3 regions of the Cryptosporangium japonicum genome follow, and region 3 is predicted to be linked to each of the others. Evidence: riboswitches for the same ligand, from Rfam matches in the RefSeq annotation. Region 3 holds a riboswitch; each other region holds the start of a gene.
What was found. A riboswitch is a leader RNA that binds a small molecule or an ion and turns the genes downstream of it on or off. The one in region 3 is predicted to bind cyclic di-AMP.
Positions count from the first base shown of each region.

Region 1 (2,259 bases), on a different contig from region 3:
GATGTTCGTCTACGTCGGCGTCAGCCAGCTCGGCCTGCTTCCCGTGATCAAGATCGCGAACTACGCCGGCAACCGCGGCGGGCCGGGGCCGCTGATCCACAACAACGCGTTCCTGATGTTCATGATGGTCCACGGCATCGTCGCGGTGAGCATCCTCACCGCGCTGCTGCCGCGGATGAGCGCGGCCGCGGCCGACCGGAACTTCCCCGAGGTCACCCGGAACCTCTCACTGGGCACCCGGCTCTCGTCGGTCGTCCTGGTTCCGGCCACGGCGGCGTATCTGGTGTTGGGCATCCCGCTCACCGTCACGGTTTTCCAGTGGGGTGAGTTCACCCACGATCAGGCGATCGCCACCGGCTACGCCACGATGGCGGCCGCGATCGGCCTGGTGCCGTTCGCGATCAGCCAGATGCAGATCTTCGCGTTCTACGCGCTCCGCGACACGAAGACACCGGCGCTGATCAACCTGCCGGTGGTCGTCGCGAAGATCGTCTTCGACCTCGGTGTCTTCTTCGTGGTGCCGGACGACTACGTCGTGGTCGGCCTGCAGTGCGGCAACACCGTCTCCTACATCGTCGCGGTGCTGGTCTCCGGTCACTTCCTCAAGCGTCGGCTGGGCAGCCTCGACACCGCGGCCTCGGTGCGGACGATCACTCGGCTGGGTCTCGCCGCGGTGGTCGCCGGCCTGGTCGGCTGGGGCGTCGCGTACGGCCTCCAGGCGGCCCTCGGTATCGGGAAGCTCGGCGCGTTCGTCTCCCTCGTCGTGGGTGGTGCCGTGCTCGTCGGCGTCTACGCGGTGGCGGCGTTGCGTCTGCGCGTCCCGGAGGTCGTCGACGTGGCGAACACCGTGAAGCGTCGCCTGCCCGGCCGCTGACGCGTAAACACGGAGGGTTATCCACAATCCTCGCGGAATAACGTGACGAAGCCCACGCCGCAGGTAGGGTCGTTTTGTCGCTCTGAACGGTGTCTCCGGGCCGACTACGCCACGTGACGTCTGAACCCATTAGTCGGGTTCACTTTTCCAACTGGCAACACGCTTCACATCTCACCGTTACCGCTTCGCGACGCGCCGAAGATGTCCCCAGCGGTACGTGAAATACCCGTGAAGTGGTACTAAATTAACAAATTGACTGTGACGCACGTCGCAAAGCACTGGCAACTCCCACGAGGCGCAGGTTCAGTTCTTCGCGGCAACTGACGCGGCAGCCAAGCCGCGCACACCGCCCGGATTCGCACGCCGAGCCCTGTCCACGAATCCGCGGTGTCCCGACGAGTAGCCAATCAAATGGACAGGAGCGGGGGACCCACACGCACGTGGGGTCGCCGGAGAACAGATCCGGCGCGATCCCTTGGGGTGAAGACGCGCTGAGCGCGACCGGGCACTACACCTTCCCGCCCGAACCCGACAGCTAACTCCGCAGGCGTGCACGGAAGGACTCTCCTTGCATACGGTGCATTCCCATCGGTGTGCCCTGCCCGCAAAACAGTACGACCGTCCCGGGTTCACCACCCAAAACGTGACCAAGGCGCGCAAAGCCACACTCCGGACCACCGCAATCGCCGGCGTAGTTGCCGGCGCGCTCGGCGTAGGCCTGATCGGCGTGACTGCCTCTCCGGCAGCAGCAGCATCCGCCGTCCCAGCCGCCGCGAAGCTGTCGGGCGCCAAGACCGTCACCACCGGAGCGAAGACCACGCTCCACGCGATCGCGACGGTGAACGGCTCACCAGCTGCCTACAAGTCGATCTCGCTGCAGTACCAGTCCAGCCGGGGCTGGCGCACTGTCAGCACGAAGAAGGCACGCCCGTCCGGTCAGATCGAGTGGACCGTGACGATCGGCGGCACCTCCAACTGGCGCGCGCTGCTCTACGTCAACGGGACGCAGAAGCAGGTCTCGCCCAACCACCACGTCGTGGCCAAGTCCAACGGCAACGCGATCGTGCAGGCGGCCTCCCGTCAGGCCGGCAAGCCGTACGTGTTCGGTGCCGCCGGTCCGAACTCGTTCGACTGCTCGGGCTACACCCGCTTCATCTACAAGCAGTTCGGCAAGAACCTGCCGCACAGCGCCACGCAGCAGGCGCGCTACGGCAAGTCGGTCGGCAAGGGCTCCAAGAAGCCGGGCGACCTGATCCTGTTCGGCAGCGGAAGCTACTACTCCCACGCCGGGATCTACGCCGGCGGTAACTACATGTGGGACGCCTCCACCGCGGGCCAGCCAGTGGCCAAGCGGAAGATCTGGAGCAACACCTACGTGGTTCGCC
Region 1 is NZ_BAAAGX010000032.1:58,359-60,617, reverse strand. Features, by position in the region: gene murJ (murein biosynthesis integral membrane protein MurJ) at 1-874, shown strand, start outside; cyclic di-AMP (ydaO/yuaA leader) riboswitch at 1,266-1,439, shown strand; gene ABD437_RS34790 (C40 family peptidase) at 1,452-2,259, shown strand, end outside.
Region 1: it holds a riboswitch for cyclic di-AMP, as region 3 does, so the genes downstream of both, ABD437_RS34790 (C40 family peptidase) here and ABD437_RS33950 (transglycosylase family protein) in region 3, are expected to answer to the same signal.

Region 2 (2,259 bases), on a different contig from region 3:
CACGAGACGTTCCGCGAGCTGGGCGCGCAGGCGCTGCTCGACCGGATCGTCGCGCGGCTGGAGATGCCGCTGATGGTCAAGCCGGCCGAAGGCGGGTCCGGTCTCGGGGCGCAGGCCGTGCGCACGGTCGAGGAGCTGCCCAGCGCGATGGTGGGCTGCTTCGGGTACTGCGACACCGCGCTCATCGAACGGTTCGCCAGCGGGGCCGACATCGCGGTGAGCGTCATCGAGACGCCGGACGGGCCGACCGCGCTGCCGGCCGTGGAGATCGTCCCGGCCGACGGCGTGTACGACTACACCGCGCGGTACACCGCCGGCACGACGACGTGGCACGCCCCGGCCCGGCTCGACCCGGAGATCGCGGAGCGGGTCGCCGAAACCGCGGTCGCGGCGCACGACGCGCTGGAACTGCGTGACCTCTCGCGGGTTGATTTGCTCGTCGACGAGGCGGGTGGCATCCAGGTGCTGGAGGTCAACGTGTCACCCGGTCTGACCGAGACCAGCCTGCTCCCGATCGCCGTCCAGGCTGCGGGGCTCGACTTCGGTGCGGTGTTGCTCGACTTGGTGGAGCAGTCCATCAAGCGAGGGATCTGACCTTCGAAAGGCGCTCCCACCAAGTCAGTGGGAGCGCCTTTTCGCCGCGGTCTCAAGGTCCCAGGAAGGGTTCCCTCGACGATTGTGGACCCGCGTATATTCATCGTCGGCAACTGACGCGGCAGCCAAGCCGCGCACACCGCCCGGATTCGCACGCCGAGCCCTGTCCACGGATCCGCGGTGTCCCGACGAGTAGCCAATCAAATGGACAGGAGCGGGGGACCCACACGCACGTGGGGTCGCCGGAGAACAGATCCGGCGCGATCCCTTGGGGTGAAGACGCGCTAAGCGCGACCGGGCACTACACCTTCCCGCCCGAACCCGACAGCTAACTCCGCAGGCGTGCACGGAAGGACTCTCCTTGCATACGGTGCATTCCCTGCGCTTCTGCCTACCCAAAAACAGCCGATTTCTTCGGCTGGGGCACGGTGTGAATCGTAATGGCCGCATCTGCATCGCCGCGCCAATCTAATGGCACCGGGCGACGCGACCCTCAGCCCCCGATGGGACATCGCGTTTTCCTACGCGGCCGCTCAACGGCCCTTCGTCGAAGCCGCAGCCGATCATTTAGATCGACTGCGAATCCGCTACTTCCTCGACACCCACCAACAGACCGCTCTCTGGGGACGACCTCTCCCAGAGGAGCTGAACGCAATCTACGGTGAGCGCACCGCGACCGTGGTCGCGCTGTTCTCCGCCGACTACGCCAAGAGCGTCTGGGCCCGCACGGAGATGCGGGCTGCACTTGATCGCGCGATTCACGTCAAGCGGGAGTTCTTCCTTCCCGCCCGGTTCGACGACACCCCAATCGAAGGTCTGCCCTCCGGTCTCGTGACGCTCGATCTCCGGGGTAAGACGCCGCTCCTGTTCGCCGAGGAGATAGCCAATAAGCTCGTACTCCTCGGAGTCATTCCACCTGCGCCACGCGCGCGGCCCGGTGTGACAGGTTCAGCAGGATTCGTTCCGACGTCCGTGCCCGATCTTCGTCGGCTCGGCGAGGGGGTTGCTCGCAAGTTGATCGGCTGGGTCGGGCAGTGGGAGCGACCACAGCAAATCGGCGATCTACCGCGCTCCGACGAGTAGTCGGGTGCCAGCACCTCGAACCGAGTTCGTGGAATCGCGAACTCGGTTCGAGGAGGCGATCAGAGATCTAGCCAAAAGTGGACTTCGTCGCGGTTGTCGTTGGGGCCCACTCGGATGGCGCCGGGGATGCGGCCGACCTCGCGGTAGCCGCACCGTTTGTAGAACCGCTCGGCGCCGGTGCCGCTGCGCGTCATCAGGGTGAGCGCCTCCAGCCCGAGTTCGTCCCGGGCGTGGTCGGCGGCCGACGCCATCAACTTGGTGCCGAGTCCGTCGCCCTGGAAGGCCGGATCGACCTGCACCCGGTACACCGTCCGCCAGTGCCGGCGCAGGAGGCTCTCACTTTCGGCGAGCAGCAACCACGCCACGACCCGCTCGCCGGTTAGCGCCCCTGAGAGGCCCACAGACGCCCGATTGTCGGAATCGGTGCCCGGGGTATCGACCAAGTCGATTTCGGCGGTGTACGGCGCTTTTGCGGGGTCATTTTTTCGGAGTGATCCGCCGATTTTTTCATGATCGGTCGGCACCACCAGACAGACCAGAACGTCGGTGCCTTGACGCACCCGATCGAAGGAACGGTCGGCG
Region 2 is NZ_BAAAGX010000032.1:47,552-49,810, reverse strand. Features, by position in the region: gene ABD437_RS34745 (D-alanine--D-alanine ligase family protein) at 1-594, shown strand, start outside; cyclic di-AMP (ydaO/yuaA leader) riboswitch at 779-952, shown strand; gene ABD437_RS34740 (TIR domain-containing protein) at 1,066-1,677, shown strand; gene ABD437_RS34735 (GNAT family N-acetyltransferase) at 1,737-2,259, opposite strand, start outside.
Region 2: it holds a riboswitch for cyclic di-AMP, as region 3 does, so the genes downstream of both, ABD437_RS34740 (TIR domain-containing protein) here and ABD437_RS33950 (transglycosylase family protein) in region 3, are expected to answer to the same signal.

Region 3 (2,259 bases):
GGCTTCTTCGTCGGGGTCGGCACCGGACGCCCGGGTAAGCCGGGCGGCAACGCGATCGAGGACTCCTCCGGGGAAGCGCTCTCCTTCGGCTGCTCGATCTTCTGGTCGTCGTCGCCGACACCGCACTCGACGCCGTTCAGCGCGAAGTCCGAGGCCTCGGGCGCGTCGCCCTTCGGATGCCAACCGCTGAACCGCAACGTCAGCGTCTTACCGGGCTCCAGGCGGACGCTGTCCTCGTTGGCACGCACGGTCACCCGACCGTCGTCCTGCGTCCAGTCGCCGTTCTCCCAGCCCTTCACGACGGCTTGGCCGCTGCGGAAGGACCAGTTGACGCTCCAGTTCTTCACCGCGTCTTCGCCGGTGTTCTGCACGGCCACTTCGGCGGAGAACCCCGTCGACCACGACCGGTGCACCGTGTAGGCGGCCGTGCAGGAATGGTCGGGGTCGGCGGTGGCGTTCGCTGCGACCAGGCTGGTACCACCGATCACCACGACGGAGCCGAGCGCGGCGGCGCCCACTGCGGCGGTGCGAGCTCGGCCGTTCGCACGTTCACGGCGGTGCCGAGCGAGGTACGGGCCGGCGCGGAGACCGGCCTGGGAAAGCAGGCCGGCACGTGGAGCGTCGGTCATGGAAGCCATCTTGACCGGCGCAAACAACTCACGCCCAGAGGCACAGGCGTCACTTAGTGAGGTATTAAGGCAGCTTCACTCGGCGAAGTGAACCAGCTTCGAAGAGTTACACGATCGATTCGGGCGAAACCCATAGACCGATCCAATTCGCTGTGTCGCACGTTGACCGCCGATCCTCTACAGCAGCCGCAACCTTAATGACCCGATACAAAACTTTTCGTGTATCACGGGGCGGTAACTTGGCATTCATCCCATTTTATGGTTCTGTCGTTTTCGTCCGTACACCGCGGACCTCGCGCCCGGCTACGCCGAATCCTGCCCCGGGCGACGAGGACTCTGAACCTCGGGCAGGAGCGGGGGACCCACTTTTCCGGCGTCGCAGTTGGACGCCTCGGGGTGAAGCCACGTATCGCGTGGCCGGGCCGACTCAGCCCGAACCCGACAGCTCACCTCGTAGGCGTGGAGAGGGTCGGATATGTCTAAGGAGTCTTCCCATCCCACCCAGCTCAGCGCCGGAAGCTCGCCTCGTGCGGGTGGACGGCATCGGGCGCCAGGGCGCCTGAGCCCGCTCGGTCGGGGCCTGGCACTCGCCGTGGTCACCGGCCTTGCGGGAATCACACCGCTGGTAGTCGGGGCAACACCGGCGAACGCGGACGTGAACTGGGATGCGATTGCGCAGTGCGAATCCGGTGGTCGATGGAACATCAACACCGGCAACGGCTACCACGGCGGACTGCAGTTCAGCCCGTCGACGTGGCGAGCCTACGGAGGACAGCGGTACGCCGGTAGCGCCCACCAGGCCAGCCGGACGGAACAGATCGCCGTGGCCAGAAAGGTGCTCCGCGGCCAAGGGATCGGCGCCTGGCCCACCTGCGGCCGGAAGGGCTACCACCGGAGCCGGGACGGCTCCGAGCAGGCCAGCCGGAGCTACAAGCGGCAGAAATCCTCCGCTGAGCACACCGGTTGGACCAAGAGCAAGCGCTCGTACGCCAAGAAGTCCTGGCAGAGCCGGCCGACCGAGAACCGGTCGCACCGGACCTGGACGAAGAAGCACCGGTACACCGCACTCGCGGTGCCGAAGAAGGGCACGACCCACACCGTGGCCGTGCAGCCGGCGGAGGTGCTCGACTTCGTACCCCAGCGCCAGTTCACCCGCGACCAGCGTCCACTGGTCGCCGCTCCACCCGCGCTGAGCTACCTCGTGCAGTCAGGCGACAGCCTGGCGAGCATCGCCGCGGCCCACCAGGCCGACTGGCAGGCGATCTACGAGAAGAACCAGGACGCGATCGGGGCGAACCCGGACGTGATCCACCCCGGGATGCGAATCCTCATCGGGTGAGCCGTCCCCAGCCGGCCCCGTTCCGCAGCGGAGCGGGGCCGGCTGGCGTTCCGGTGGACGATCTGGACTGAACGGACGACTGCCGCCGGACGCAGAATCCCGCCATCATTCCCTTCTCGCAGGTCGGCGGGGGCCTCCTCGGCGATCGTGCACGCCACGTGACCACAAAGGAGTGCCATGGCGGCCACCCCCGGAGCGGTCGCCGACGAGTTGAGCGCGTTACTCGGTCGGCTACATCGGACGTTGCGCCGAGCCGCCCGGAGCGACCAGCCGGACGGACCGCTGCCCGCC
Region 3 is NZ_BAAAGX010000029.1:171,160-173,418, reverse strand. Features, by position in the region: gene ABD437_RS33955 (glycoside hydrolase family 6 protein) at 1-629, opposite strand, end outside; cyclic di-AMP (ydaO/yuaA leader) riboswitch at 954-1,103, shown strand; gene ABD437_RS33950 (transglycosylase family protein) at 1,285-1,968, shown strand; gene ABD437_RS33945 (MarR family winged helix-turn-helix transcriptional regulator) at 2,146-2,259, shown strand, end outside.